Regions from separate parts of the Knoellia sp. 3-2P3 genome, predicted to be linked through region 2. Evidence: predicted binding sites of a transcription regulator. Region 2 holds the regulator's gene; each other region holds the start of a gene.
What was found. Region 2 encodes HrcA, which represses chaperone genes, less so after heat shock. Its sites were predicted from a motif close to TTNGCACTCGNNNNNNNCGAGTGCNAA; they were not measured.
Positions count from the first base shown of each region.

Region 1 (7,374 bases), on a different contig from region 2:
GTTCGCGACCAACCTCCGCCCCGCGACGATCCCGGCGACGCTGTCGGCGTGCGCCGACAGCAGGCGCCCGGCGAGCAGCGCCACCGACGCCGACCCGAACAACAGGCCGACCAGGGCGGTCCCCACGAACACCCACAGCGCGAGGGCGTGGACCCGGTGGTCGAGGATGCCGACCCGGGCCAGCAACGGCTGGACGACGGCCACGCCCACGGCTACGACGAGCACCGCCAGCGCCGGGAGCAGGGCCGGGGCGCGCCGCGGGTGGTCTCCGGTCGCCACGCCGAACGGCGTCATCACCACCCCGCGCAGGGCCACCACGCCGAAGAGCGTCGCCCCGACCGGGACCAGCGCGAGCGCCAGCACGGCTGCCACTGGGTGCGGCCAGACGTCGGTCGGCCACGCGCGGACGTACTCCGCCTCGAAGGCCCCCTCCACCCCCGTCGGCAACGACGCCCGGACCGGGGTGTCGAGCAGCCCACGCAGCAGGAGGAAGGCCGCGCCGCCCAGCAGGGAGCCGACCGTCGCCGCAAGACCGGTCTCGAGCGCCACGACCCAGCGGACGTCGGCGGGGGTCGCACCGGCGAGCCGCAGCGCCGCGAGCCGGCGGTCGCGGGCCGGGGACCCCAGCCGCGAGCTCAGGCCGGTGAACACCAGGACGGGGAGGGTGAGCAGCAGCAGGGCGGCCGCCGCCGCGCCCACCGCGGTGAAACCGATCCGCAGCGCGTCCCCGCGCGACCGCCGACTGCCGCCAGCCGGAGCCGCTCGGCCGCCCTCACGAGCCCTCCCCCATCGCGTGGACGGCACCCCCGGTGGGCAGGCCGTCGTCGGCGAGGACGACACCGTCGCGAACCTCGACCTCGCGGTCGCCGTACGCCGCCACCCGCGCGTCGTGGGTGACGAGCACGACGCTCGTGCCCTGGTCGCGGGCAGTCTCGATGAGCGCCGCCATCACGTCCTCCCCGGCCCGCGAGTCCAGGGCTCCGGTCGGCTCGTCGGCGAACAGGACGGCCGGCTCGGTGACGAGTGCCCGCGCCACGGCGACGAGCTGCGCCTGCCCGCCGGACATCTCGCGCGGCCGCGCCCCTGCCAGAGCGGCCACCCCGAACCGGTCCAACCACGAGCGCGCCACCTCCTCGGCGGACGGCCGCGGCGCCCCGCCGAGCAGCAGCGGGAGCGCGGCGTTGTCGAGGGCGGTCAGCTCCGAGACGAGCTGGCCGTACTGGAACAGCCCCCGAACTCAGAGCGCCGCAGCGCCGAGCGCTCCTTCTCAGGCAGCGTGCTGACGACGCGCGGTCGCCCCAGCGCACCTCCCCGGCGTCCGGCACGAGCACCCCGGCGAGGCAGAGCAGCAGCGAGGACTTGCCCGATCCCGACCGCCCCGTCACGGCGAGCACCTCCCCCGGCCGGCCGGCGCCCGTAGTCGAGCACCAGTCCCGTCGCGCCCAGCACTCCGCTCATGCGCCCAGCTCCTTCTTGAGTGTTCCCATGCGGTCCCGTGCCGCGTCCATCCACCGCAGGTCGGCGTCGAGGTGCGCCAGCGCGTAGTCGGCGGCGAGCACCTGCTCGAGCGTGGCCGCCTCCCGGGTCTTGACCGCGGTCAGCTCGCGCATCCGCCGGAGGTGGGCCGCCCGCTGCGCGCGCAGGTATGCCGCGGCCCCCGGCTCGTCGTCGAGCAGCAGGGCGATGGCGACCTTGAGCGCGAACGGGTTCGCGACGTGCGCAGCCGGCTCCTCCGGCGCGGCGAGCCAGCTGTTCAGCTCGTCGCGCCCGGCGTCGGTGATCTCGTAGACGGTGCGGTCGGGCCCGTCGACCCGCTGCACCGCCGACGGGCGGACATGCCCGCGGCGGTGCAGCCGGTCGAGCGACGCGTAGACCTGGCCGAATGCCAGCGGCTTGGCGTGCGGGAACCGCGCGTCGTGGTCCCGCTTCAGGTCATAGCCGTGCCGCTGCCCCCTGCTCAGCAGCCCCAGCAGCACGTGCCCCGTCGACATGGGGGTAACTATTCACTAGGTGAATAGTTACGGTCAAGCACCCCGCACCCACCGGGCTCTGTGGGAGCCTGCCGACATGACAGTCACCGACGTCCTCGCCCGCGCCACCGGCACGTGGCAGGGGACCAACGGGTTCCGGCTGATGCCGACCGACGACCTCTTCACCGCGCCGGCCACGGCAACCGTCGCCGTTGCTGCCGGCGGGCACCTGCTGACGCTGGGCTACACCTGGCGACACCCCGAGGACGGGGAGCAGCAGGGACTGCTGGTCATCGGGCACGGCGACGAGGCGACCGAGCCGGCTCGTGCCACTGCGTTCTGGGCCGACTCGTGGCACCAGCAGGCGGCGCGGGCCGTCGACGGCTCGGCCGACGGCGAGTCGCTGGCCTTCGAGTACGACTACGGCGGCGGCTGGCGCTGGCGGGTGCAGGTGTCCCCCGCAGACCACGGCCTCGCCGTCCGGATGCTCAACGTCGTCCCGGAGAGCGCCGACACCAGCACACCCCCGGTCGGGGCCTACGAGGCGATGGTGATGGACCTGCGGCGCACCTGACCTCCGGCCGGCACGCCACGGCATACGGATGGGGACGCGCGAAGGCCCGCCCCCGCAGTGGGGACGGGCCTTCGAGCAGTATGCCGGTCGGCTCAGTGACCGTGACCGTGGCCGTGACCGCCAGCGGCCTCCGGCTCCTCTTCCTTCTTCTCCACGACGAGCGTGTCGGTGGTGAGGACCATCGACGCGATCGACGCGGCGTTGCGCAGGGCGGAGCGGGTGACCTTCACCGGGTCGATGACGCCGGCCTTGACCAGGTCGACGTACTGGCCGGTGGCGGCGTTGAGGCCGTTGCCCGGCTCGAGCTCGGCGACCTTGGAGACGGCGACGTAGCCCTCCATGCCGGCGTTCTCGGCGATCCAGCGCAGCGGCTCGGCCGCGGCCTTGCGCACGATGTTGGCGCCGGTGGCCTCGTCACCCTCGAGCCCGAGGGCGTCGATGGCCGTGGAGGCGTGGATGAGGGCGGAGCCGCCACCGGCGACGATGCCCTCCTCGATGGCCGCGCGGGTCGCCGAGATGGCGTCCTCGATGCGGTGCTTCTTCTCCTTGAGCTCGACCTCGGTGTGGGCGCCGACGCGGATGACGCAGACACCGCCGGCCAGCTTGGCCAGCCGCTCCTGCAGCTTCTCGCGGTCCCAGTCGGAGTCGGTGCGCTCGATCTCGGCCTTGATCTGGTTGACCCGGCCCTCGACCTCGTCGGGCTTGCCGGCGCCGTCGATGATCGTGGTGTTGTCCTTGGTGACGACGATGCGGCGGGCCTGGCCCAGCACGTCGAGGTCGGCCTGGTCGAGCTTGAGGCCGACCTCCTCGGAGATGACCTGGCCACCGGTGAGGACGGCCATGTCCTGCAGCATCGCCTTGCGGCGGTCACCGAAGCCGGGGGCCTTGACCGCGACGACGTTGAAGGTGCCGCGGATCTTGTTGACCACGAGGGTCGAGAGGGCCTCGCCGTCGACGTCCTCGGCGATGACCAGCAGGGGCTTGCCCGCCTTGACGACCTTCTCGAGCACCGGGAGCACCTCGGCGATGGCCGAGATCTTGCCCTGGTTGATGAGGATGTAGGCGTCCTCGATCACGGCTTCCATGCGCTCGGGGTCCGAGATGAAGTACGGGGAGATGTAGCCCTTGTCGAACTGCATGCCCTCGGTGAACTCGAGCTCGGTGGTCGCGGTCGAGGACTCCTCGACCGTGATGACGCCGTCCTTGCCCACCTTGTCGAACGCGTCGGCGATGGTGGTGCCGATGGTCTCGTCCTGGGCGGACAGCGATGCGACCTGGGCGATCTCGTCCTTGCCCTCGATCTCGCGGGCGTTGTCGAGCAGGCGGGCCTGCACGGCCTCCACGGCCTGGTCGATGCCGCGCTTGAGGCCGGCCGGGGCGGCGCCCGCGGCGACGTTGCGCAGGCCCTCCTTGACCATGGCCTGGGCGAGCACAGTGGCGGTGGTGGTGCCGTCACCCGCGACATCGTTGGTCTTGGTCGCGACCTCCTTGGCGAGCTGGGCGCCGAGGTTCTCGTAGGAGTCCTCGAGCTCGACCTCGCGGGCGATGGTCACGCCATCGTTGGTGATCGTGGGAGCGCCCCACTTCTTGTCGATGACCACGTTGCGACCCTTGGGGCCGAGGGTCACCTTGACGGCGTTCGCGAGCGCGTCGACGCCGCGCTCGAGTGACTTGCGAGCGTCGTCGTTGAACTCCAGCGTCTTAGCCATGAAAGTCCTTCACCTACTTGATGTTCGTGGGCACGCCGACTGGTTGGACGGCATGCAGGGGATGTGCGCACGCCCCGGCGCGGACCCGGTGCGGGCCGCGCCGGGGCGTGGGCTTCAAGAGCGGTGCGTCAGCCGACGATGGCGAGCACGTCGCGCGCCGAGAGGATGAGGTACTCCTCGCCGCCGTGCTTGATCTCGGTGCCGCCGTACTTGCTGTAGAGCACGCGGTCGCCGACCTTGACGTCGAGCGGGATGCGCTCGTCGCCGTCCTCGTTCCAGCGACCGGGGCCGACCGCGAGGACCTCGCCCTCCTGGGGCTTCTCCTTCGCGGTGTCCGGGATGACAAGACCGGACGCGGTCGTCTGCTCGGCCTCGACGGACTTGACGACGATGCGGTCTTCGAGCGGCTTGATGGAAACCGACACGATGTTGACCTCCCCTTTGGGAATGTCGAAGTGGACAATGGGCTACTGCTTGGTGCGGTCGTGCCCGTCGCCGTCGCGGGGGTCGATGAGCGCCGACTGCGTTAGCACTCGGCAAGCCGGAGTGCCAATGGCAAATCTAGGACCGCGGTTAGCACTCGGTCAACTCGAGTGCCAGACGTTCGCCCACGGCTGATCACGCCCGCTCGATGGGCCAGAATGCCCGCCATGGACCTCGACCTCCTGCGCCGCCTGACGACCGGTGAGGGGTGGGGCCTGCTGCAGGCGCTTCCTCCGTACGAGCCGGGGTCCGAGCTGAGCCTGCAGCAGCGCCTGCGCGACGCCGGCTTCGAGCCGGACCTGGTGGCCGCAGCCGTCAACCAGACCCGGCTGCGCGCGAAGGCTGTGGCCAAGTTCGGCTCGTTCGCCCAGGGCATGGTGTTCACCAGCGACGGCCTCGAGCAGGCCACCCGCCTGGAGGTGGCGGCCCGGCACGCCGAGCGCTTCCGCGCCGCCGGCATCCACACCGTCCACGACCTCGGCTGCGGCATCGGGGCCGACGCGATGGCCATGGCCGGCCTCGACCTGCGGGTGCGCGCCATCGACGCCGACGAGGTGACCGCGGCCGTCGCCGCGGTGAACCTGCGGCACTGGCCCGACTCCACGGCCGCCCAGGGCCTGGCCGAGGAGTTCACCCCGCCCGCCGGCGAGGGCGCCCGGGGGGTCGGCGCCTGGCTCGACCCCGCACGCCGCACGCCGGGCGTGGCGGACGTCAGCGGCCGCACCAGGCGGGTGTTCCGGCTCGACGCCATCTCCCCGTCCTGGGAGCAGGTCCAGGAGGTGGCCCGGGCGCTGCCCGCCACCGGCGCCAAGCTGAGCCCCGCGTTCCCCCACGCCGCCCTGCCCGCCGGCGGCGAGGCCCAGTGGACCTCCTGGGACGGCGAGGTGCTCGAGTGCGTGGTGTGGTGGGGCCCGCTGGTCCGCCAGACGGGGCGCACCGCCGCGGTGCTGGGACGCAGTGGCGCCCAGGCTGTCGTGACGGAGCAGCAGGCGGACCCCGACCCCGAGCCCCTGTCGAGCCTGGCCGAGCTCGGCCCGTGGCTCTACGAGCCCGACCGTGCCCTGCTGCGCGCCGGCCTCGTGGGGGCGGTGACGGCGGCCACGGGCGGCGCCGAGCTCGACGCCGGCGTCGGCTACGTCTGTGCGACCGGCCCGCACGACCTGCCGTTCGCCCGCCGGTATGCCGTGCTGGAGGCCATGCCGTTCAACGTCAAGGCGCTGCGGGCCTGGCTTCGCGACCACGGCATCGACCGCCTGACGGTGAAGAAGCGCGGCGTCACCCTCGACGCCGACCAGCTGCGTCACCAGCTGCGGCTGCCGGCGCGGGGGCGCACCGAGGCCGTCGTGGTCATCACGCGGGTGCGCAGCCAGCAGGTGGTCCTGGTCGTCCAGCCTGCCTGACGCGCCAGCGGGGCAGCCGGGGCGGAACGGCGCCACGCCGTTACCGGAATGTGACGAATCGCGGGCCATCCCCTACGGTGGGCGATCGCGGCTCGGACCCCGCCGCACCCCAAACCCGACAGAAGCACCCCGACAGCACCGCAGAACGTCCCGAGGATCCACGCCGTGACCGACGCTCACCCCACCAGGGCAGGACGCCACCGCCAGCCCCGCCCCGCCCGCCTGCGCAACCTGCGCCCCTCAGCCGGCGCGGGCCGCAACTTGCTCAAGTCGCTGGCCGTCGGCACGACCGCCAGCGGGGTCGTCACCGCCCTCGTCCTCCCCTCCGCCCCGGGCCTGGCCTACGCCCCGGCCTCCGCGGAGTCACCGGCCGTGGCCGTCTCCGCCCCGGCCGTCGAGGCCCCCGCCCGAGCGGACTCCTTCGGCCTGATCGGGTTCAGCGCCACCGCGAAGCCCAAGCCCAAGCCGAAGCCCGCCCCGACGCCGACAGCGACCCCCACCGAGCAGCGGGTCGAGCAGCGCGCCTCGCGGTCGGCGGACTACTCGCGGGCCGGCCTCGCGATGAGCGGCATGTCCGACAACGCCGTGGCCGTCGTCAACGAGGTCGAGCGGGCCTTCCCCCACCTCAACGACATCGGCGGCTACCGGGCGGGTGACCCCGGCGACCACGGCTCCGGCAACGCCGTCGACGTGATGTGCGGCTCCTCCGACGGCGACGCGCTCGCCGAGCACCTGCAGGGCATGGCGGGCACGCTGAACATCAAGTACATCATCTGGGAGCAGCGGATCTGGTACCCCGGCGGCGGGGGCTGGGAGCCCATGGAGGACCGTGGCGACCCCACCCAGAACCACATGGACCACGTCCACGTCTCGGTGAACTGACCGTCCCGTGAGCTGACCGGCCGGCCCTGACCTGAGCGGCGGTCAGAGCAGCGGGTCGGCCTGCGCTCCCTGGCGCCGCACCGCCTCGGCCCCCGCCCGGCTCGCGGCCGCCACCGCGGCAGCCCGGTCGGCGCCGCCGGCCAGGGCGGCGGCCAGCGCGCCGCAGAACGCGTCGCCCGCACCGGTGGTGTCGACGACCTCCTCCAGCGGCACCTCCACGCCCTCGAAGCGCTCACCGTCCCAGGAGCAGCCCTCGCCCCCGAAGGTGACCAGCACCGAGGTGGGCACGGCGTCGGAGTCGGCCAGCATCAGGGCCTCGTGCTCGTTGACCACGAGCGGGTCGGCCACGGCGGCCA
Region 1 is NZ_JARGZE010000005.1:259,479-266,852, reverse strand. It holds gene P0Y31_RS15795 (ATP-binding cassette domain-containing protein) at 773-1,168, opposite strand; partial or broken gene P0Y31_RS15790 (ATP-binding cassette domain-containing protein) at 1,302-1,385, opposite strand; gene P0Y31_RS15785 (PadR family transcriptional regulator) at 1,455-1,991, opposite strand; gene P0Y31_RS15780 (hypothetical protein) at 2,068-2,544, shown strand; gene groL (chaperonin GroEL) at 2,637-4,253, opposite strand; gene groES (co-chaperone GroES) at 4,382-4,678, opposite strand; gene P0Y31_RS15765 (class I SAM-dependent methyltransferase) at 4,904-6,136, shown strand; gene P0Y31_RS15760 (hypothetical protein) at 6,302-7,018, shown strand; gene P0Y31_RS15755 (PfkB family carbohydrate kinase) at 7,061-7,374, opposite strand, start outside.
Region 1: the regulator HrcA is predicted to act here: its motif matches at 4,827-4,853, upstream of groES (co-chaperone GroES).

Region 2 (7,374 bases):
GCCGAGGAACGGCAGCCCGACGAACGAGGCGAGGAACGGCGACAGGTGCGCCGCGATCGACCAGTTGCGCTCGTCGGTGGGCGAGAGCGGTGCGGGACCGGCCGCGGCATACGGCTGCTGGTAGCCCTGCTGGTACGGCTGCTGGTAGTAGCCCTGCTGGTTCGGCTGCTCCTGCGCCTGCCCGTACGGCTGCTCCTGCTCATAGGGCGGCGGGGGCAGCTCCTGGGACGGCTCCTGCGGCGGCAGCTGGGGCTCACCCGGCGCCGTCGGCTGGGAGGGCTGTCCCTGCGGGGCCTGCGGCTCCGGCGTGGACGACGTGTTCTCGCTCATCTGCGTCTCTCCTTGTGGTCTTGGTGCCAGTCAACCGCACACCGCGGCGGGCCGAACCCCCTTTCGGGGTGCGCTCAGGGCACGGTCCGGGTAACCCCTGAGCCGCGCGGCCGGGACGACCTCGTGCCCGGACCTCGGGGCGACTAGTGACCCGGCGCGGTGACGAAGTCGATCAGCTCCTCGACGCTGGCGAGCAGGGTGGGCTCGAGGTCGGCGTAGCTGCGCACCGTGCCGAGGATCTGCTTCCACGCCCGGGCGATGTCCGCCTGGCTCTCGTGCGGCCACCCGAGGTGGGCGCAGATGCCGTGCTTCCACGACGTGCCGCGGGGAATCACCGGCCAGGCCTGCAGTCCCAGCCGCTCGGGCCGCACCGACTGCCACACGTCGACGTACGGGTGGCCCAGGACCTTGACGTGGGCGGCATACGGCCGGAGGCGCTGGGCCGCCTCCACCACCTTGTGCTCCTTGGTGCCGGGGACGAGGTGGTCGACGAGCACGCCCATGCGCCTGCCCGGGCCGGGCTGGAAGTCCCGGATGGCCGCCTCGAGGTCGTCGACGCCGTCGAGCATCTCCACGACCACGCCCTCGATGCGCAGGTCGTCACCCCAGACGCGCTCGACGAGCTCGGCGTCGTGCCGCCCCTCGACGAAGATGCGCGACCCGCTGGCCACCTTGGCCTTGGCGCCGTGGACCGCGCGCGAGCCGCTGGCGGTGCGGGAGGCGGCCTGCCTGGCGGCCGCGACCTGGGCGCGGGCAGCGGCCTTCGGCGGGGTCAGCACCACCGGTCGTCCGTCGAGGAGGAAGCCGGGGCCGAGGGGGAAGCCCTTCGACCGGCCGCGCCGGTCCTCGAGGTGCACCACGTGCATCCCGCCGGCCTTCTCGACCCGGGTGACCGCCCCGCACCACCCGGTCTCGACGTCCTCGACCACGAGGCCGGACTCCGCCTCGACCTCGCGGGAGCGTCCGCCCTTGGGCGCACGCCAGTCGCCGGAGAGCACGTCGGAGCCATACCTGTCGGTCACCGGGGAAGGCTATGCGGGTGGCGGGCGACAGTCGTGGCGGGCACGCCGGGAATCGTCGTACGGGCCGACCACGACGTAGACTTGGCACTCGAAAGGTGTGAGTGCCAGCACCCTCACCGACCCCTTTGCGCCACCACCAGGACGAGACGGGAGGACTGCATGAGCGAGGAGCGCCGTCTGGCCGTGCTGCGGGCCATCGTCCAGGACTACGTCCAGACTTCCGAGCCCGTCGGTTCGAAGGCGCTGCTGGAGCGCCACCAGCTCGGAGTGTCGGCTGCCACCGTGCGCAACGACATGGCCGTCCTCGAGGAGGAGGGCCTCATCGCCGCGCCGCACACCAGCGCGGGACGGATCCCCACCGACGCCGGCTACCGGCTGTTCGTCGACCGGCTGAGCGCGGTGAAGCCGCTGAGCGTGGCAGAGCGTGCCGCCATCTCGCAGTTCCTCGAGGGCGCGGTCGACCTCGACGACGTCGTCGACCGCACGGTGCGGCTGCTGGCCTCGCTGACCCGCCAGGTCGCCGTGATGCAGTACCCCTCGCTGACCCGCTCCAGCGTCCGCCACGTGGAGCTGGTGCCCATCGGCGCGTCGCGGCTGATGGTCGTGCTCATCGTCAACACCGGCCGGGTCGAGCAGCGGGTGCTCGAGTCGCACCACGACCTCATGACGGCCGAGGGCGAGGACCTGCTGGCGCGGGTGCGCGGCAAGGTCAACGTCGAGGCCGTCGGCAAGCGCCTGGTCGACGCCGCGGCCGCGCTGGAGGCGCTGCCCGAGCAGTTCGTGCCGGGCGAGCGCGACCTGGTGCGCGCCGTGGTGCGCTCGCTCGAGGACGCCCTGGTGGAGGAGCGCGAGGAGCGGGTGGTGCTGGCCGGCACCGCCAACCTGGCCCGGTTCGGCACGGACTTCCCGCTCAGCATCGGCCCGGTCCTCGAGGCACTCGAGCAGCACGTCGTGCTGCTGAAGCTGCTCGGGGAGGCCCACGCCGGGCCGGACGCGGTCGCGGTCCGGATCGGCCACGAGAACCCGTTTGCCGGGCTGCAGTCCACGTCGGTGGTCTCCACCGAGTACGGCACCGGCGCCGACCTCGTCGCCGGCATGGGCGTCGTAGGGCCCACCCGCATGGACTACCCGACCACGATGGCGTCGGTGCGCGCGGTCGCGGCCTACGTCTCGCGCATCCTGTCCCAATGACCAGCGCGGCCCGGTGATCGCCGCGCGCCACCACGTACTGCCCGAAACAGCATGACGGAGAAGGACATTCGTTGAACGACTACTACCAGGAGCTCGGTGTCTCCCGCGAGGCCACGGCCGAGGAGATCAAGCGCGCCTACCGCAGGAAGGCGCGCCAGCTCCACCCGGACGTCAACCCGGGTCCGGAGGCCGAGGAGCAGTTCAAGAAGGTCTCCCAGGCCTACGACGTGCTCGGCGACCCCGAGAAGCGGCGCAGCTACGACATGGGCGCCGACCCCTACGCCACGGGAGCCGCGAGCTTCGGGCAGGGCTTCTCCTTCAGCGACATCATGGACGCGTTCTTCGGTCCGGGCGCCGGTGGGGCGCAGCGCGGGCCGCGCTCGCGCCAGCGCCGCGGCCAGGACGCGCTCGTCCGCCTCGACATCGACCTCGCCGATGCCGTCTTCGGTGCGGAGAGCGAGCTTGCCCTCGAGACCGCCGTGGTCTGCGAGACCTGCCACGGCGACGGTGCGCAGCCCGGTACGTCCCGGCGCACCTGTGACGTCTGCGGCGGCCGCGGCGAGATCCAGCAGGTGCAGCGCTCCTTCCTCGGCCAGGTGATGACCAGCCGTCCGTGCATGACCTGCCACGGCTACGGCGAGGTGCTCGTCAGCCCCTGCTTCGAGTGCTCCGGCGACGGTCGCGTGCGCACCCGGCGCACCCTCAAGATCAAGGTGCCGGCCGGTGTCGACACGGGCACCCGGATCCAGCTCACCGGTGAGGGCGAGGTCGGCCAGGGCGGTGGCCCGGCGGGTGACCTCTACGTCGAGATCGCGGTCCGGCCGCACCCGACCTTCCAGCGTCGCGGCGACGACCTGCACTGCACGATCGAGCTGCCCATGACCGCGGCGGCCCTCGGCACCACGGCGAAGCTCGACACCTTCGACGGCATCAACGAGCTCGAGATCCGGCCCGGCACCCAGGCCGGTGACGCCATGACCCTGCGCGGGCTCGGCGTGACCCACCTGCGCGGCACCGGGCGCGGCGACCTCATCGTGCACGCCAACGTGATCACGCCGACCCGCCTCGACGCCGAGCAGGAGGAGCTGCTGCGCCAGTTCGCAGCCCTGCGCGGCGAGGAGCGGCCCGAGGGCCACCTCGCGCCGGCGGGCCAGGGCCTGTTCGGCAAGCTCCGCGACGCCCTGAAGGGCAAGTAGGGGCCGGCCGGCCCCCAGACCAGACAGGCCGTATGCCGTGACGCTGCCCCTGTTCCTCGTCGCGCCCGAACGTCTCGCCGGCGCCCGTGCCGGTGGCTCGGTGCTGCTCGACGGGCCGGAGGGCCGGCACGCCGCCACCGTGCGCCGCATCGGCGTGGGGGAGTCGGTGCTCCTCTCCGACGGCCGGGGCACGCGCGTGACGGCCGCGGTGGTCTCCGCCGGCAGGGATGAGCTCGAGCTCGAGGTCACCGCCGTCGAGGAGGACCCGGAGCCGGCCCTGCGGCTGGTCCTGGTGCAGGCCCTGGCCAAGGCCGACCGCGACGACCAGGCCATCGAGTCCGCCACCGAACTCGGTGTCGACGAGGTCGTGCCCTGGCAGGCCGCGCGCAGCATCGTGGTGTGGCGCGGCGACCGGGCGGCCAGGGCGCTGCGCAAGTGGGAGTCGGTGGTGACGGCCGCTGCCAAGCAGTCCCGTCGCAGCAGGGTGCCGGTCGTGGCCGAGCCAGTCTCGCAGCGCGCCCTCGTCGAGCGGGTGCGCGGCAGCGCGCTGGCCCTCGTGCTGCACGAGGACGCGAGCACGCCGCTCGCCGGCCGGGCGCTGCCCGAGTCGGGCGACGTGCTGGTCGTGGTCGGCCCCGAGGGCGGCATCAGCCCCGAGGAGCTGGCCGCCCTCGAGGAGGCTGGGGCGGTTGCGGTGCGGCTCGGCTCGACCGTGCTGCGCTCCTCGAGTGCCGGCCCTGCGGCCCTGGCGGTGCTGAGCGCCGCCGCGGGTCGCTGGAGCTAGCCCCCGGACTGCGTCACCGAGAAGCTGACCCGCCGCTCCGCGTTGACCGACCTGCCGTCCTCCATGCTCGGCTCGAAGACGCGGACCGTGTAGCTGCCCTGGGGCAGCGCCCCGAGGGAGAACGAGTAGGTGCCGCGCTCCGGCGCCCCGGTGCTCGCCGTGGTGTGGCCGCTCTTCAGCACGGTGCCGCCCCGGAGCAGCTCCCAGCTCAGCGTTGCCTCGAAGACGGTCGCCTCGCCCTTGACGGTGACCGGCCGGCCGGCCCCCAGGGCCGCGTCCCGAGCCGGGGAGGTGACCCAGATCGGCGCTAGGTCCTGGTAGGACTCGCTGCTGGGCGGCCGGTCGTAGCGCTGCGCGGCCGGGAAGGCCCCGAAGAGCGCGGTGGAGCCGTCAGCGACCCGGAAGGTCACGGGGATCGTGCCCTTGCCCACCGCCGCCTGCGCCGTCCAGACCAGGGACTGCACGGCCACCCGTGCCACGTCCCGGTCGTCGATGCCGGGGGAGCCCGGGCCGCTGAGGGTCACGGTGATGAGGTCGGGCGTGACGGCCACGTCGTCGACGGTGGTGCCCGACCACGGCTGGAGGTAGCCGTCGGTGTTGCTGAACGGCTGCGCGTCCATCGCCAGGGCCAGGGCCCCGGTGGCCTTCTGCGCGTCGGTGGCCTCCACCGGGAGGCTCGCCGGGAGGAACTCCCGGAAGAGCCGGAACACCGGGCGGTCGCCGCCCACCGATCCCACGAAGTAGACGGGCAGCGCGGTGCGGCGGGCGGCCGGCGGTGCCGTCGAGGACGCGCTCGGCTCCGACGAGGGGCCGGTGGTGGCGGTCGGGTCCGGTGCGCTGGAGGAGGGTGCGGAAAGGCCCTGCGAGGGGGTGCTCGGGGCAGCGGCGGGACCCCGGTCGGCCGCGTCGGGCCGCGTGCCGCCCCACACGGCGACCGCGATGGCGGCGACCGCCGCGGCGGCCGCCAGCGGAGCGAGCCAGTGTCGTCGCCCCGGCCGCTCGTCGTCCTGCCCGGCTGCGTGCCGCGACGCGGCCAGGATGTGGTCGAGCCGGTCGGAGGGCCGCACCTGCTGGGCCTCGTGGTGCAGCGCGTGGCGGAGCCTGTGCTCGACGTGGGTGAGGCCGGTGTGGTCGTCCTCGCCGGCAGCGGGGTGCTCGAAGGGGCCGGGGCTCATCGCTGGGCCTCCATCGTGTCGCGCAGGGCAGCGAGCCCGCGGTGGGCGTGTGCCTTGACCGAGCCGGCGGAGATGCCGAGGGCGTCGGAGATCTCCGCCTCGCTCAGGTCGAGGTAGTAGCGCATGGTCAGGACCTCTCTCTGGCGCTGTGACAACCGGGTCAGCGCCCGGATCATCGCGACGTGGGACTCGTGCTCGAGGGCGCGCTCCTCCGGGCCGGGCTCGTGGCCGCCGGAGGTGGCCCGCTCGCCCTGCACCCGGTTGAGGTAGCGCTCCTCGACGCCCCGGTGCCGCAGTCGCGATCGCGCCCCGTTGACCACGGACCGTCGCAGGTAGGCCGCGGCCCGGCTGTGGTCGCGCAGCGAGCTCCAGCTGGCGTGCACGGAGATGAAGGCGTCCTGGGTGACCTCCTCGGCCAGCTGGTCGTCGCGCAGGAGGAGCCAGGCCAGGCGCACGAGGCCCGCCCAGTGGGCGGCATACAGGTCGGCGATGGCCTCATCGGCATGCTGGGAACCCACTACCGGTGCCGGTCCCCCAGCGCTTCTCTCGGCCACGCCCAACGTTCTCACGCGCCCCTGACGCGCAGCGGCTGGCGGGGGTTGACGCGCCGATAGTCTCGGTCCATGAGTGCTTCCGAGAGCGCCGCTGACAGCCGCGACTGCCTCTTCTGCCGCATCGTCGCCGGTGAGGTCCCCGCCACGGTCGTGCACGAGACGCCGAACACCACGACCTTCCGCGACATCGACCCGCAGGCACCCACCCACGTCCTCGTCGTGCCCAAGCGGCACGTGCCGACGTTGGCCGAGCTGGCCGACGTGTCGCCGGAGGAGCTGGCCGAGGTCGTGCGGGCCGTCGGAGACGTCGCGCGGATGGAGGGCCTGGAGCGGGGGTACCGGGCCGTCTTCAACACCGGCCCCGACGCCCAGCAGTCGGTGTTCCACGCGCACGTGCACGTCGTCGGGGGCAGGCCACTGACGTGGCCCCCCGGCTGACCGGCACCGTAGACTGGCCGACAACATGAACGACGCAGATCGTCCGACCCCGCCAGAGGGGCAGCCCGAGAGCACGTCCCGGCCGACGCCGACCCACACGGTGGTGATCCCGCCGGAGGTGCAGATGGTGACGCTGCTGGGGCCGCGGGACGAGCTCCTGCGCACGATGGAGCGGGCCTTCCCGCTCGTGTCGATCCACGTGCGCGGCAACGAGTTCCACATGACCGGGCCGAGCGCCGACGTCGCCCTCGTGGAGCGCACCATCGACGAGCTGCTGCTCGTCATCGAGGGCGGTCAGCCGCTCAACCGCGACGCCGTCGAGCGCTCCATCGGCATGCTCCGGGCGCAGACCGCCGAGCGGCCGGCCGACGTGCTGACCATGAACATCGTCTCCTCGCGGGGTCGCACGATCCGGCCCAAGACGTTGAACCAGAAGCACTACGTCGACGCGATCGACGAGCACACCGTCGTCTTCGGCATCGGTCCCGCGGGCACCGGCAAGACCTACCTCGCCATGGCCAAGGCCGTGGCGGCGCTGCAGGCCAAGCAGGTCAACCGGATCATCCTGACCCGTCCCGCGGTCGAGGCGGGCGAGCGGCTCGGCTTCCTGCCCGGCACGCTCAACGAGAAGATCGACCCCTACCTGCGGCCGCTCTACGACGCGCTGCACGACATGGTCGACCC
Region 2 is NZ_JARGZE010000003.1:48,959-56,332, reverse strand. It holds gene P0Y31_RS10425 (DUF4870 domain-containing protein) at 1-330, opposite strand, end outside; gene P0Y31_RS10420 (DUF3097 domain-containing protein) at 474-1,352, opposite strand; gene hrcA (heat-inducible transcriptional repressor HrcA) at 1,512-2,543, shown strand; gene dnaJ (molecular chaperone DnaJ) at 2,615-3,739, shown strand; gene P0Y31_RS10405 (16S rRNA (uracil(1498)-N(3))-methyltransferase) at 3,777-4,523, shown strand; gene P0Y31_RS10400 (Gmad2 immunoglobulin-like domain-containing protein) at 4,520-5,698, opposite strand; gene P0Y31_RS10395 (SigE family RNA polymerase sigma factor) at 5,695-6,216, opposite strand; gene P0Y31_RS10390 (histidine triad nucleotide-binding protein) at 6,322-6,690, shown strand; gene P0Y31_RS10385 (PhoH family protein) at 6,716-7,374, shown strand, end outside.

Region 3 (7,374 bases), on a different contig from region 2:
GTAGAAGACCCCCGCCGGCCGGGCCACGTGCTCGTCGCGGTGGAGTCCGACGGACCCGCGTATGCCGCGATGCGCAGCACGCGTGACCGTGACCGCCTGCGGGTCGAGCAGCTCGGCCGGCTCGGCTGGGAGCACGTGCGGGTCTGGAGCACCGACCTGTTCCGCGACCCTGCGCGTGATGTCGCCCGGGTGGTGGCGCTGACCCAGCGGGCCTCGGAGAAGGCGCGCTCCGGAAGGCGTGACGAGCGGGAGACTGGGGTCGTGGCAGAGAACGAGAAGCAGGAGCAGCCGGTGCCTGCACAGGCCGACGAACAGGCACCCGACGCCGTCGAGCCGGCCGGTGCTGCCGACGCCCCCGGGCCGGACGAGATCGCTGCCGACACCGCAGCCGAGACCCTGTTCCCGGCTCCCGAGCAGGCGCCTGCGTCGGCCGAGGAGGACGGGCGGAAGCGCCGCGTGCTGCGGCGAAAGCCGAAGCGGGCCCCGGAGCAGACCAAGGACGACACCGACGCCGGCTGGGGCGAGCTCTTCGACGAGGGCGCCCACGACCGGTGGCTGCAGGAGCAGCGCCCGCCGCACTGGGGCAGGGACTGAGGAACGACTGAACTCCCCGGGCACCACACGCAGAAGGCGCCGACCCCGCGGGGGTCGGCGCCTTCTGCGCGTGGTGGTCGGACTACATGGTGCCGGTGGGGCGGCCGGCCAGCAGGTCGCGGATCTCCTTGAGCAGCTGGACGTCCTCCGGGGGAGCGGCGTCCTCCTCCTGCTTCACGAAGCGCTCTCGCGCCGCCTCGTAGGGCTTGACCACGAAGAAGTACACGACCGCGGCAATGATGATGAACGACACGAGTGCGGTCAGGAAGACGCCGACGGGGACGCCGCCCGGCCGATACGTGTCGAAGTTCGGTTGGCCGCCGACTTTGCCCAGCAAACTCATGAGCATGGCCGTGAACGCGGTCACGACCGTGGCGAACGCTGCGCCCATGACGAACGCGACGGCCAGCTCGACGAGATTGCCCCGCATGACGAAGTCCCTGAAGCCCTTCATGAACTGCCCCGCCTTTCAGTTTCGGACGTACCCGTGGTGCACGGAGGTACCGGTGACCCTCACCGTAGCGACGAGCCGCTGCGCAGGACCACGGTCACCGCCGAGCCTCCCAGTTCATCCGGCGGAGCGCTCGCCAGACGTCGGGCCTGCTCGGCGGTGACCGCCGCGACCACGCCGCCCCCTCCGACGGGCAGGGCGGTGAAGCCACCGGCGCCGGCCTCGGACCCGCTGACGACCGCCAGGACGGTGACCGCTGCGGCCACCGTCTCGCCGGTCGGGGCCAACAGGTCGACGGTGTCACCCGGTTGCACCAGGGCGAGCGCGCCCGGGTCGGCAACGGGGACGTGCACGGCCCGAGTCCCGGGGGACTGGCCGTCGAGCAGACCGGGCCCCACCAGCCGACCGGATGTGAGCACCTCGCCGGCGCCGACCGGCCCGGCCAGCCGGCGGCCGGAGACCGCACCCACCTCCTGCAGCGGGGTGCTCGGCGCGAAGCCGGCCGGCCGGCTCTGCGCCACCACATCGGCCGGTCCGACCTCGTGACCGGCCCGCAGGTCGCGGGCCGCCACCAGCACGGTGACCCGTGGTCCGCCCTCCGGTGTGCGGGCCAAGGCCACGCTCCCCAGGACGGCGGCCCCTGCCAGCCCGGCCGAGAGCCCGCGCCGCAGCACCCGGCGGCGCCAGGCGCCCCGGCGTCCCTCACCCAGCAGCCGGGCGCCTCCCCCCAGGCCCCGCACGACCGGGTCAGCCCGGGAGCGGGGCGGGCATGGTGATGCCGTCGAGCGCGCGACGGCACGGGCACGAGGCCGCATCGTCCGGCTCGGTCTCGGGCATCGCGACGAGGGTGGAGCGGAGCACCCGCTTGAGGTCCTCGACGTTCTCGGCGAAGACCCGCAGCACCTCCTCGTGGGTGACGGCCTCGACGCCGTGCACCCCGGCGTCGTGGTCGGTGACGAGGGCGATGGTGGTGAAGCACATGGCCAGCTCGCGGGCCAGCGCCGCCTCGGGCATGGCGGTCATGCCGACCACGGTCCACCCCGCCTGCTGGTGCCACCGCGACTCGGCCTTGGAGGAGAACCGTGGGCCGTTGATGACCACGAGGGTGCCGCCGTCCTCGACCTGCTTGCCCGCAGCCCGGGCGGAGTCGATGACGACCTGACGCCCGTGCGGGCAGTAGGGGTCGGCGAACCCGACGTGCACCACCGGCCCCTCGGCGTCGTAGAGCGTGTGCTCCCGGCCCCACGTGCGGTCGACGACCTGGTCGGGCACGACGATCGTGCCGGGGCCGAGCTCTTCGCGCAGCGACCCCACGGCACACGGCGACAGCACCTGGCGGACGCCGACGGAGCGCAGCGCCCAGAGGTTGGCGCGGTAGTTCACCTTGTGCGGCTGGAAGCGGTGGTCGCGGCCGTGCCGGGCGAGGAACGCCACGCGGCGGCCGTCGAGGTCACCGATGACCAGGTCGTCGCTCGGGTCGCCGAACGGGGTCGACACCGGCACGCGCTCGGCATGGGTGAGGAACTCGTAGAAGCCGGAGCCCCCGATGACGCCCAGGTCGGCCCTCGGCCCGTCGGTGTGGGTGGGTGCGTGAGTCATGGGCCCGAGCCTACGAGGCGCGGCCCGGCCCGCTCGCGATCAGGAGCGTGGCTGTGGAAGCCGGCCACCCGGCATACCGGCTGTGGACAGCGCCGGGGGCGCACCGTCAGGTGAGAGCTGGGACGTCGCGCCATCCGCGCCGCCATCGGGCGAGATCTGGGATCTCGCGTGATGGCCCTGGCTCAAAAGCCGAGCCTCAGGCGGCGGAGCCGTCGGCCGAGGAGGCCGACGAGGAGGCCGACGGGGCCGAGGAGGACTTCTTCGAGTCCGCCGAGGCGGGCACCGACGAGGAGGAGCCGCTGCGCGAGTCCGTGCGGTAGAACCCGCCGCCCTTGAACACCACGCCCACGGCGTTGAACAGCTTGCGCAGCCGGCCGTCGCACTGCGGGCACTGCGACAGGGAGTCCTCGCTGAAGGACTGGAAGATCTCAAAGCGGTGATCGCACGCGGTGCACGCGTAGGCGTACGTCGGCACGGTTCCTCCCCGATTAGCACTGTCGGTCTTCGAGTGCCAAGTATACGCCGTCCGGCGAGGTCGCGACGCCAGCGCACCCAGAGCACAACCAGGGCACCACCAGCGCCGGCTCGACCGGAAACCGGGGTGTCAGCGTCGCCGGCGCCAGCCCGCCAGCCGGCCCGACTGGCTGACCGAGCGCACCCGCTGCTCGACCTTCTGCCGGGTCTCGGCGGTGGCGACGATGAGCAGCTGGTCGCCGCGCCGGATGGTCGTGTTGGGCGTGGGCACGAACCCCGAGCCGCCCCGCACCACGAGTGTGACGTTCGCGCCCTGCGGGAGGCGCAGCTCGAACACCTCCACGCCGTGCAGCTTCGAGGTTGGGCCGACCGTCACCTGGAACAGCTCGGCGCCCAGCTCCTCGAGCGGTGTGGACTCCACCGCCAGGTTGAGCGCCTGGTAGGTGTCGGCGACGCCGAGCCGGCGGGCCACCCAGGGCAGCGTCGGGCCCTGCACGAGGGTGAATACGACGACCAGCACGAAGACGAGGTCGAAGATCCAGTCCACGTCCGGCGCGCCCGCGGTCAGCGGCACCGTGGCCAGCACGACGGGCACCGCGCCGCGCAGGCCGGCCCAGGACAGGAACGCCTGGTCGTGCCACGGCACGCGGAACGGCGTCATCGACACCAGCACCGACAGCGGCCGGGCCACCAGCAGCAGGACCAGGCCGATGACGATGGCGGGGAGCACCTGGCTGCCCATCCCCAGCGGCGACGCCAGGAGCCCGAGCATCACGAACAGCCCGATCTGGGCGAACCAGCCCAGCGAGGTGGCGAAGGCCGAGACGGCCTGCCGGTGGGGCAGGGCCATGTTGCCGAGCACGAGCGCGGCGAGGTAGCAGGCGAGGAACCCGCTGGTGTGCACGGCGGCGGCAGCGGCATACGCCAGCACGGTGAGCGACATGATCCCGATGGAGAACAGGCCTGAGGACCCCGAGGCGGCCCGGCGCATGAACTGGCCGCCCAGCCAGCCGATCGCCAGCCCGACCACGGCCCCGCCGGCCAGCTCGACGGCCGCGTGCCAGCCCAGCACCCACCACGGAGCGGCGTGCGCGGGGTCGGCGCTCGCGGCCGCCAGGGCCGTCACCGCGATCACGACCGGGGCGTCGTTGAACCCCGACTCGGCCTCGAGCAGCCCGGTGATCCGCCGTGGCAGCGGCACCCTCCGCAGCACCGAGAAGACGGCGGCGGCGTCGGTGGAGCTGAGGATGGCGCCGACCATGAGGGCGGTGATCCAGGGCAGGTCCAGGAGGTAGCGGCAGGCCACCCCGACCACGGCCACCGACACGACGACACCCACGGTGGAGAGGGCGGCGGCCGGCGCCACGGAGTCCTTGATGCCGTCCCACTTCGTGCTCAGGCCGCCCTCGGCGAGGATCAGGACGAGCGCGGCGTACCCGAGCACCTGGGCGAGCGCGTTGTCGTCGAAGTTGATGCCGAAGCCCGCCTCGCCGATGGCCAGGCCGATGGCGAGGTAGAGCAGCAGCGACGGCAGCCCCGACTTCACCGACAGGCGCACGGCCGCGACGGACACGAGCAGCACGACGGAGCCGATGAGGAGCACTGGGGTGAGGTGTTCGAGCGTGAAGTCACCCTGCTCCGCGAGGAAAGTCGCGTCCACGGCCCCGTCATGTCCTCTCGCTCGCGGTGTGTCCTAGTCTCGCAGGGTGTCGCGCGCCATTCTTGTTCGTCGTATTGCCGTGTCGGTCGCCGCCCTCGTCGTGGTCCTCCTCGTGGTCGCCGCCATCCTCGGCGTCACGTGGGTGCGCCGGCCCTTCCCGACGGCCGACGGTGAGATCTCGGTCCCGGGGCTGAGCGGCAGTGTGACCGTGCTCCGCAACGACCGGGGCGTCCCGCAGATCTACGCCGACAACGCCCAGGACCTCTTCCGGGCGCAGGGCTTCGTGCACGCCCAGGACCGGTTCTTCGAGATGGACCTGCGCCGGCACATCACCGCCGGCCGACTCTCGGAGCTGGTGGGATCCAGCGGCCTCGAGACCGACAAGGTCATCCGCACCATGGGTTGGCGCCGCGTGGCCGAGGCCGAGCTGCCGATGCTCGCCCCGGAGACCCGCCGCTACCTCCAGGCCTACGCCGACGGGGTCAACGCCTACATCGACCGGCAGGGCAGCCCCTCGCGGATGTCTTTGGAGTACGTCGTGCTCGGCCAGCAGGTGAACGACTACCGCGTCGAGCCGTGGACCCCCGCCGACTCACTGGCCTGGCTGAAGGCGATGGCGTGGGACCTGCGAGGCGACTACGAGGGTGAGCTCATGCGGGCGCGGCTGTTCGGCCGGGTCCCCGTCGCGCAGATCAACGAGCTCTACCCGCCCTACCCCTACCGCCAGAACAAGCCGATCCTGTCGGCCCAGAACTGGAGCCCCGGGGCCGGCGGGCAGGGCGCAGCCTCCGCCGTGCCCGGGGCCGCCGTGCCCGAGGCGGTGCCGCTCGAGGAGCGCACCACCGGTGGGGCCAAAGAGGCGTATGCCGCGGTGCAGCGCGCGCTGGTCGCCGTGCCCCAGTCGGTGGGCCGGGGCCCGGGTGTCGGTTCCAACTCGTGGGTGGTGGGACCCGAGCGGTCGAGCACGGGCAAGCCGCTGCTCGCCAACGACCCGCACCTCGGCGTCAGCATCCCGGGCATCTGGGCCCAGGTCGGGCTTCACTGCCGGTCGGTGAGCAGTGAGTGCCCCTTCGACGTCAGCGGGTTCTCGTTCGCCGGGCTGCCCGGCGTGGTCATCGGGCACAACCAGCAGATCGCGTGGGGCTTCACCAACCTCGACCCCGACGTCACCGACTTCTTCCTCGAGCAGGTCCGCGGCGGCACCTACCAGCGCGACGGGAAGTACGTCGCCCTCGAGGAGCGCACCGAGACCATCAAGGTCGCCGGCGGCGGCGACCACACCATGACGGTCCGCAGCACGGTCCACGGCCCCCTGGTCTCGGAGGCGGTCAAGGAGCTCGACGAGACCGGGGACCGGGCCCCGGTCTCGGGCCGCCCCAGCGCCGGCAGGTACGAGGTGGCGCTCGCGTGGACCGCGCTGACCCCGAACCGGACCGCCGACGCGATCTTCGGCCTCAACACGGCGACCAACTTCGAGGAGTTCCGGCAGGCGGCGAAGTGGTTCGCGGTGCCCAGCCAGAACCTCGTCTACGCCGACCGCGAGGGCCACATCGGCTACCAGGCGCCCGGCATGATCCCCATCCGTCGCTCGGACACCCCCGGCGCCGTGCCCGGCTTCTGGCCCACCGCGGGCTGGCGCTCGGCCTGGGACTGGAAGGGCTACGTCCCCTTCGAGGACATGCCCTGGGTCTACGACCCGCCGGAGGGCCTGATCGTCACGGCGAACCAGGCCGTCACGGCCAGCCCCACGCCGTTCCTCACCACCGAGTGGGACTACGGCTACCGGGCCCACCGGATCCGCGCGCTGCTGGAGAAGGAGAAGAAGGTCACCCCCGAGCGGATGTCCCAGATCCAGGGCGACACCCGCAGCGAGTTCGCGCCGACCCTCGTCAAGCGCCTGCTCGAGGTCGACCTCGGCAGCGACGAGTTCACCAAGGAGGGCCAGGACCTGCTGCGCGGGTGGGACTTCACCAACCCCGTCGGCCGCTCCGACGCCAGCGCGTCGGCCGCCTACTTCAACGCGGTCTGGTCCAACCTCGTCGAGCTCACCTTCAACGACGAGCTGCCGGACGACCTGCGGGCCAACGGCAGCGACCAGTGGATGCAGGCCGTCACCACCCTGCTCGACAAGCCGCGCAGCGCCTGGTGGGACAACAAGCTCACCCCGGGTGTCACCGAGGGGGAGGCCGAGATCCTGCGCCAGGCCCTCGTCGAGGCCCGCCTCGACCTGACCAAGGAGCTGGGCAAGGACCCCGGGGCGTGGGAGTGGGGCAAGCTGCACGACCTGACCCTGGAGCACCGCGTGCTCGGCTCCGACACCGTGCCCGGCCCGGTCCGCATGCTGTTCAACCGCGGGCCCATCGCGGTGCCCGGCGGCCCGGCGGTCGTCAACGCCACCAGCTGGGACGCCAGCCAGGGCTTCGAGGCGCGCTTCGGGCCGTCGATGCGCATGGTCGTCGACCTCGGCAACCTCGACCGCTCGCGGTGGGTCAACGCCACTGGCAACAGCGGCCACGCCTTCCACGACAACTACGACGACCAGGTCGACGCCTGGACCAAGAACGAGACCTTCCCGTGGCCCTTCTCGGAGAAGGCG
Region 3 is NZ_JARGZE010000005.1:90,303-97,676, forward strand. It holds gene P0Y31_RS14855 (AAA domain-containing protein) at 1-594, shown strand, start outside; gene mscL (large conductance mechanosensitive channel protein MscL) at 677-1,048, opposite strand; gene P0Y31_RS14865 (SAF domain-containing protein) at 1,108-1,785, opposite strand; gene P0Y31_RS14870 (S-methyl-5'-thioadenosine phosphorylase) at 1,793-2,644, opposite strand; gene P0Y31_RS14875 (FmdB family zinc ribbon protein) at 2,841-3,119, opposite strand; gene P0Y31_RS14880 (potassium/proton antiporter) at 3,249-4,778, opposite strand; gene P0Y31_RS14885 (penicillin acylase family protein) at 4,858-7,374, shown strand, end outside.
Region 3: the regulator HrcA is predicted to act here: its motif matches at 3,133-3,159, upstream of P0Y31_RS14875 (FmdB family zinc ribbon protein).

Region 4 (7,374 bases), on a different contig from region 2:
GGATCGGGGAGCACACGGCCTGCACCACCCGGCTGGCGCCGGCACCGAGCTCCTCGTGGTCGATCTCGGTGACGTAGGAGTTGTGCACGTCGCCGGAGAGGAAGGTGATGGTGCCGGGCGGACGGCCCCGCTTGCCCCGGGCCACCTCGACCACCATGTCCAGCACCTTGGCGAACCCCTCCTGGAACGCGGCCCAGTGCTCGAGGTCGAGCGCCCGGCGGATGCGCTCCCCGTAGGGCTCGACCCGCTTGCCGAAGGCCCCCTCGGACATGGCCTCGTTGATCGCCTCGAGGTCGTGGATCCCCTGCGCGAGCAGGAACGGCAGCGACGTGCCGATGAAGAGGTGGTCGACATCGCCGTGCAGCTCCTTGTCGAGCCAGGCCATCTCGGCGTCGTCGAGGATCGAGCGGCGGTCGGGGTCGAGCACCCGCGCGGCCCGCGAGTCGACGACCACCAGCCGCGACTCGCCGAGGTTGCGGGAATAGCTCCAGCGGTAGGTGTCGGGGTGCTTGTCCACGCGCTCGGCCAAGGCGTCGAGCGTCTCGGTCAGGTCGAGCTCGTCCCCGCTCCCGGACTCGCGGTGCGCCACGACGAGCTGCCAGACCTCGTCCTCGGCCAGCGCCTCCGGGGAGAGGTTGCCGGCGTGCTGGTAGACCCAGTAGGACGCCAGGCCGCCGACGATGCGCTGGTGCCACCAGGGTTTGGCGTTCATCTCGAAGTGCCACTGCCGCGAGGTGTTCCAGTCGTCGCGGATGTCGTGGTCGTCGAAGATCATCGCGCTCGGCAGCGTCGAGAGCAGCCACCGGTTGAGCGGGTCGCTCCACGCCAGCCGGTAGAGGTGGGCGTACTCGTCGTAGTCCTTGAGCTCCTCGTGGGGTGGCTCCTCGAGGCTGCGCCGGGAGGCGATGAACTCGCGCATCTCCTCGGAGGTCTCGTCCGCGTAGACCTGGTCGCCGAGGAAGCAGACGAGGTGGGGCCACTCCGTCGGGCTGGTCCGGCTCAGGTGGTAGGCGTAGGCGCGCAGGGCGTCGACGCCGTTGCTGGCGTTGCCCTCCGCGTCGTGGGGCACGCTCGTGCGGCACGAACCGAACGCCATCCTCGTCGGGCGCGCCTTCACCAGGCAGTGGATGCGGCTCGGCGGCAGGCCGGGGAAGCGCGGCTCGGGCTCGGGCCAGACGACCTCGCCGTCGATGGCCACCTGGTACTCGCTGGACGAGCCGGGCTCGAGGCCGTCGAGCACCAGCAGCGCGTAGTGGTGCCCGTGCACCCCGAAGGTGGGCGCCGACCACTGGCGGCCGAAGGCCGACAGGGTCACGGTGGCGGCGGCGCGGGTCTGGACCCAGACCGTCGCACTCTCCTCACCGGCATACCGCAGCAGGGGGCCCAGCACGAGGGGTCCGGTGTCGTCCACCCGACAGTTCTACACGCACGGCCTGTGCAGGTGGGGACAAACGCCGAAGGGCGGCTCCCCGAGTGGGGAACCGCCCTCCGAGCGTGGTGCGTATGCCGTGTGGCTGGCTTGCGAGGCTAACCTCAGAAGCCCATGCCGCCCATCTCGTCGCCACCTGGCGCCATCGGAGCAGCCTTCTCGGGCTTGTCCGCGATGACGGCCTCGGTGGTGAGGAAGAGCGCCGCGATGGACGCCGCGTTCTGCAGCGCCGAGCGGGTGACCTTGGCCGGGTCGATGATGCCGGCGGCGATCAGGTCGACGTACTCGCCGGTCGCCGCGTTCAGGCCCCAACCCGCGTCGAGGTGCGTGACCTTCTCCGCCACGACGCCGCCCTCGAGGCCGGCGTTGACGGCGATCTGCTTGAGCGGGGCCTCGGCCGCGACACGAACGATGTTCGCCCCGGTGGCCTCGTCACCCTCGAGCTCGAGCTTCTCGAACGCAGCCTTGGTGGCCTGCAGCAGGGCCACGCCACCACCGGCGACGATGCCCTCCTCGACGGCCGCCTTGGCGTTGCGCACGGCGTCCTCGATGCGGTGCTTGCGCTCCTTGAGCTCGACCTCGGTCGCGGCGCCGGCCTTGATGACCGCAACACCGCCGGCCAGCTTGGCCAGGCGCTCCTGCAGCTTCTCGCGGTCGTAGTCGCTGTCCGACTTCTCGATCTCGGCGCGGATCTGGTTGACCCGGCCCTGGATCTGGTCCTGGTCGCCAGCGCCCTCGACGATCGTGGTCTCGTCCTTGGTGACGACGACCTTGCGGGCGCGGCCGAGCAGGTCGAGCTCGGCGGTGTCGAGCTTGAGGCCGACCTCCTCGGAGATGACCTGGCCACCGGTGAGGATGGCGATGTCGCCCAGCATGGCCTTGCGGCGGTCACCGAAGCCCGGGGCCTTGACGGCGACGGACTTGAAGGTGCCGCGGATCTTGTTGACCACGAGGGTGGACAGGGCCTCGCCCTCGACGTCCTCGGCGATGATCAGCAGCGGCTTGCCGGACTGCATGACCTTCTCGAGCAGCGGGAGCAGGTCCTTGATGCCGGAGATCTTCGAGTTGACCACGAGGACGTAGGGCTCCTCGAGGACAGCCTCCATGCGCTCGGTGTCGGTGACGAAGTAGTGGCTGATGTAGCCCTTGTCGAAGCGCATGCCCTCGGTGAGCTCGAGCTCGAGGCCGAAGGTGTTGGACTCCTCGACGGTGATGACGCCTTCCTTGCCGACCTTGTCCATGGCCTCGGCGATCATCTCGCCGATCTGGGGGTCAGCGGCGGAGATCGAGGCGGTGGAGGCGATCTGCTCCTTGGTCTCGACGTCCTTGGCCATCTCGAGGAGCTGGCTGGAGACGGCCTCGGTGGCCTTCTCGATGCCGCGCTTGAGGGCCATCGGGTTCGCGCCGGCCGCGACGTTGCGCAGGCCCTCGCGGACCAGCGCCTGGGCCAGCACGGTGGCGGTGGTGGTGCCGTCGCCCGCGACGTCATCCGTCTTCTTGGCGACCTCCTTCACCAGCTCGGCACCGATCTTCTCGTACGGCTCCTCGAGCTCGATCTCCTTGGCGATGGAGACACCGTCGTTGGTGATCGTGGGGGCGCCCCACTTCTTCTCCAGGACGACGTTGCGGCCCTTCGGGCCGAGGGTGACCTTGACGGCGTCGGCGAGGGTGTTCATGCCCCGCTCGAGACCGCGGCGAGCCTCTTCATCAAAAGCGATGATCTTGGCCATTCGGGTGGTTCCTCCCACGCGAATCGTGTGTGGCGACCTCGCCGTGCCCGCGACGGACGACCCGGTTCGCGCGGCTCACGTCGCACACGTTCCCCGAGCCTCACTTTGAGGCCATGAATTGTCACTCTCATACCGAGAGTGCTAACGCCCATTATTGGCACTCGCCCCGGGAGAGTGCAAACGCCTCCGCAAGCCTTCCCCGTATGCCGCCCGCACGCCCTTCGCGCGCGGCCCCAGCGCCCCTCCCGGGGCCGCGCCGCGAGATCCCACCTCTCGCACCTTGGGCCCCTCCAACGCGTGAGATCTGGGATCTCACCTGACGGGCCAGGGCTCCCTGTGGATGACGGCTGCAGGGCTCGTCGCCCATCGGACACGCTCAACCCGTGCCCAAGCGTCTCCCACCCCTGCCGCCGGTCCTCCAGAACCGAGCCTTCACCGTCGCCGAGGCCAGGCAGGCAGCGGTCAAGCGGCGCAGGCTCGACGGTCCCGACCTGCTGCGTCCCGCCTGGGGCCTGCGTTGCGCCAGCCTTCCCCACGACATCGACGGGCAGTGCCGGCTGATGTCTCTGGTCATTCCGGGGTCCTTCGCGTTCTCCCACCTGACGGCGGCCCGGCTGTGGCGCCTTCCCCTGCCGACTGACTGGCGGCTCGAGGAGCCGCTGCACGTCATGCGTGACGGCACCCCGGTGCGCCGGGCCGGCGTCATCGGGCACCGCGGACTGACCTCTCGTGACCACGAGGTGCTCAGGGGCCTGGCCGTCACCTCGCCCGTCGACACCTGGGCCGACCTCGCCGCGGTTCCGGGCCTGGGCGTCGACGACCTGGTCATCGCAGGTGACGCCTTCACCACTCGCGACGCCGATCTGCTCGCGCCCATGGTGCAGGTGTCGCAGCGGGTCGGACGGCGCGGCGGCCGCGCGCTCCGCGAGGCCGGAGCCCTGCTGCGCGTGGGAAGCGGCTCCCCCATGGAGACCCGCGCCCGACTGGCCTTCCGCCGGGCAGGTCTTCCCGAGCCCGAGCTCAATGCCGAGGTCTTCGCCGAGGACGGGCACTTCATCGCACGGGTCGACTTCCTCTGGCGCGAGGCGCGGGTCATCGTCGAGTACGAGGGCGACCACCACCGCACGGACCGGCGGCAGTGGCAGAGCGACATCCAGCGGGTGCGGCTCCTCGAGTCCCTGGGCTGGCGGGTCGTCCGCATCACCAGCGCCGACCTCCGCGGCACTGGGCTGACGCGCTTGACCGCCGAGCTCCGGCGCCTCGTGGCGTGACGCGAGATCCCACCTCTCACGCGAAGGCACGGCCCACGACGCGAGAGGTGGGATCTTCGCGGGTGAGGTCGCAGGTCAGGTTCGGGGGAACCGGAGGGTGACGACCTGGAACGGGCGCAGCGCGAGCGCGACGCCGCGCTCGCCCTCGTCCACCACCCCGGGCGTCTCCAGGGCACGCTCGAGCAGGTCCACGGCATACGCGCCGTCGTGCGGGAAGCCGACCCACACCCGCGCGGCGCAGCGCCGGCCCAGCCCCTCGTAGAGCCGCACGACCACGTCGCCGGACGCGTCGTCGGCGAGCTTCACCGCCTCGACGTACACGCCCTCGCCCTCGACGCCCACGAGCGGCTCGACCGGCTCGCCCGACCCGCGGACCGTCCGGACCGGCAGGTTGACCCGGTAGCCCTCACGGACCGCGTCACCGATCGACGCACCCGGCACGAGGCCGTAGCGCAGCCGGTGCACCCCGAGGTCGGCGACCGGGTCGGGGCTCTGCGGGGCGCGCAGCAGCGACAGGCGCACCTGCGTCGTGGTGCCGCCGCCCTCGCGGTCGCGCCGGGTGACGTCGTGGCCGTAGGTCGAGTCGTTGACCACGGCCGCGCCGAACCCTGGCTCGCCGACGTGCACCCAGCGGTGGGCGCAGATCTCGAACTTCGCGGCGTCCCAGCTGGTGTTGGTGTGCGTCGGGCGGTGCACGTGGCCGAACTGCACCTCCGCGGTGGAGCGGTCCGCGGCCACGTCCAGGTCGAAGCCTGCCTTGAGGATCTGCTCCCGCTCGCGCCAGTCGATCTCGGTGTCGACGTCGACCCGGGCCTCGCCCACCGGCAGCGTCACGAGCTGGGTGACCACCGACTGCCCGACCCGGCGCACCACCCGCACGCCGCCCTCGACCGCCTCGACCGTCTCGGCATCGGTGAGGTCGCGCACGACGTTGCGGTAGTAGGCGTCGACGTCCCAGGCGTCGAAGCGCACCGGGGTGTCGGGGTGGAGCTGCAGCAGGTTGCCCACCGACCCGGGGGCGAGCGCCTCACGACCGCTCGCCCGGTCGACGACCGACGTGAGCAGGCCCCGGGCGTCGACCCGTGCGGTCACCAGGCCGTTGTCGAGCACGAACCCGTCGCCCTCGGCCCGCACCTCCACCGGGTCGGCCCGGAGGACCGGCCCGGCGCCGAGCGCGGCCACACCGGCGCGCTCGTGGGGGCTCGCGTTGAAGGCCACGTCCACGTCGCCCGCCCCGGCGAGCGCCCGCTGCGCCTCGCCGATGAGCGCCTCGAGCTCCTCCGCGAGCGCGGCATACATCTGCACCGCCTCGCGGTGCACCCACCCGATCGAGGAGCCGGGGAGGATGTCGTGGAACTGGTTGAGCAGCACGGCCTTCCAGATCCGGTCGAGGTCCGCAGACGGGTATGCCGCGCCCGTCCGGACCGCGGCGGTGCTCGCCCACAGCTCGGCCTCGCGGAGCAGGTGCTCGCTGCGCCGGTTGCCCTGCTTGGTCTTCGCCTGCGAGGTGTAGGTGCCGCGGTGCATCTCTAGGTACAGCTCGCCCACCCAGACCGGGGCGTCGGGGTACTCCGCCTCGGCCTTCTCGAAGAACGCGTCGGGACGCTCGACCTCGACCCGGGCCGACCCGTCGAGGTCGCGCAGGCGAGCGGCCCGGGCCAGCATCTCGCGGGTGGGGCCTCCCCCGCCGTCGCCCCAGCCGAAGGGCAGCAGCGAACGGGTCGCCGCCCCCTTGTCGGAGAAGTTGCGGGACGCGTGCGCGACCTCGGCGCCGGAGACCTCCGAGCCGTAGGTGTCGGCCGGCGGGAAGTGGGTGAAGATGCGGGTGCCGTCGAGGCCCTCCCACCGGAACGAGTGGTGCGGGAAGCGGTTGGTCGTGTTCCACGAGATCTTCTGGGTGAGGAACCACCGCGACCCCGAGAGGGCGACGAGCTGCGGCAGGGCGGCGGTGTAGCCGAACGAGTCGGGCAGCCACACCTCGCGGGTCTCGATGCCCAGCTCGTCGAGGAAGAACCGCTTGCCGTGGTTCAGCTGCCGGGCCAGCGCCTCGCCGCCGGGCATGTTGGTGTCGGACTCGACCCACATGCCGCCGACCGGGACGAAGCGGCCCTGGCGCACGCGGTCGACCACGCCGGCCCAGACCTCGGGTCGGTGCTCCTTGAGCCACGCGAACTGCTGCGCCGACGACATCGCGTAGACGAGCTCGGGGTGGCTGTCCATGAGGGAGACGACGTTGGAGCAGGTGCGCGCCACCTTGCGCACGGTCTCGCGCACCGGCCACAGCCACGCGGAGTCGATGTGGGCGTGGCCGACCGCGGAGATGCGGTGGGCGCTGGCGCGGGCCGGGTCGGCGAGCACCCCCTTGAGCTCCGCGCGCGCCTCGGCCGCGGTGCCGGCGAGGTCGCCGACGTCGAGGCGGTCGAGCGCCCGGTCGAGGCTGCGGAGCACCTGCCACCGGCGCGCGTCCTCCAGCGGCAGCTCGGCCGCCAGCTGGCCCAGCACCTCGAGGTCCTGCTGCAGCTCCCACACCTCGGCCTCGAAGACGGCGAGCTCGGCGCGCTCGACGCGGTAGCGGGGCTCGCGGCCTGCGGTATCGGGGTCGCCGAGGGGCGAGGGGCGGAAGTCGAACCCGCCACCGCCGAGCAGCAGGGGGTTCGACGCCGCCTCGACGTACAGCTCGACCTCCTCGCCGCCGACGGCCTCGTCGGCGACCCGCACCCACTGGTTGCGCGGGTTCAGCCCCTTCACCGGCGAGCCGTCGGCCCGGTAGACCAGGCCCTCGACGTGGAACCCGGTGCGGTCGGGGTCGAAGCCGAGGTCGAGGCGCAGGTCCACCGGCCGCCCGGCGTGCGAGCGGGGCACCTGGGCGCGCACGCGGAACCACGTCGTGCCCCACGGCGCCCCCCAGCGCTGGCCGACGTGCGCCGGTTCGTATGCCGCGGCG
Region 4 is NZ_JARGZE010000001.1:1,081,319-1,088,692, reverse strand. It holds gene P0Y31_RS05285 (alkaline phosphatase D family protein) at 1-1,411, opposite strand, end outside; gene groL (chaperonin GroEL) at 1,534-3,159, opposite strand; gene P0Y31_RS05275 (DUF559 domain-containing protein) at 3,543-4,430, shown strand; gene P0Y31_RS05270 (glycoside hydrolase family 38 C-terminal domain-containing protein) at 4,506-7,374, opposite strand, start outside.
Region 4: the regulator HrcA is predicted to act here: its motif matches at 3,314-3,340, upstream of groL (chaperonin GroEL).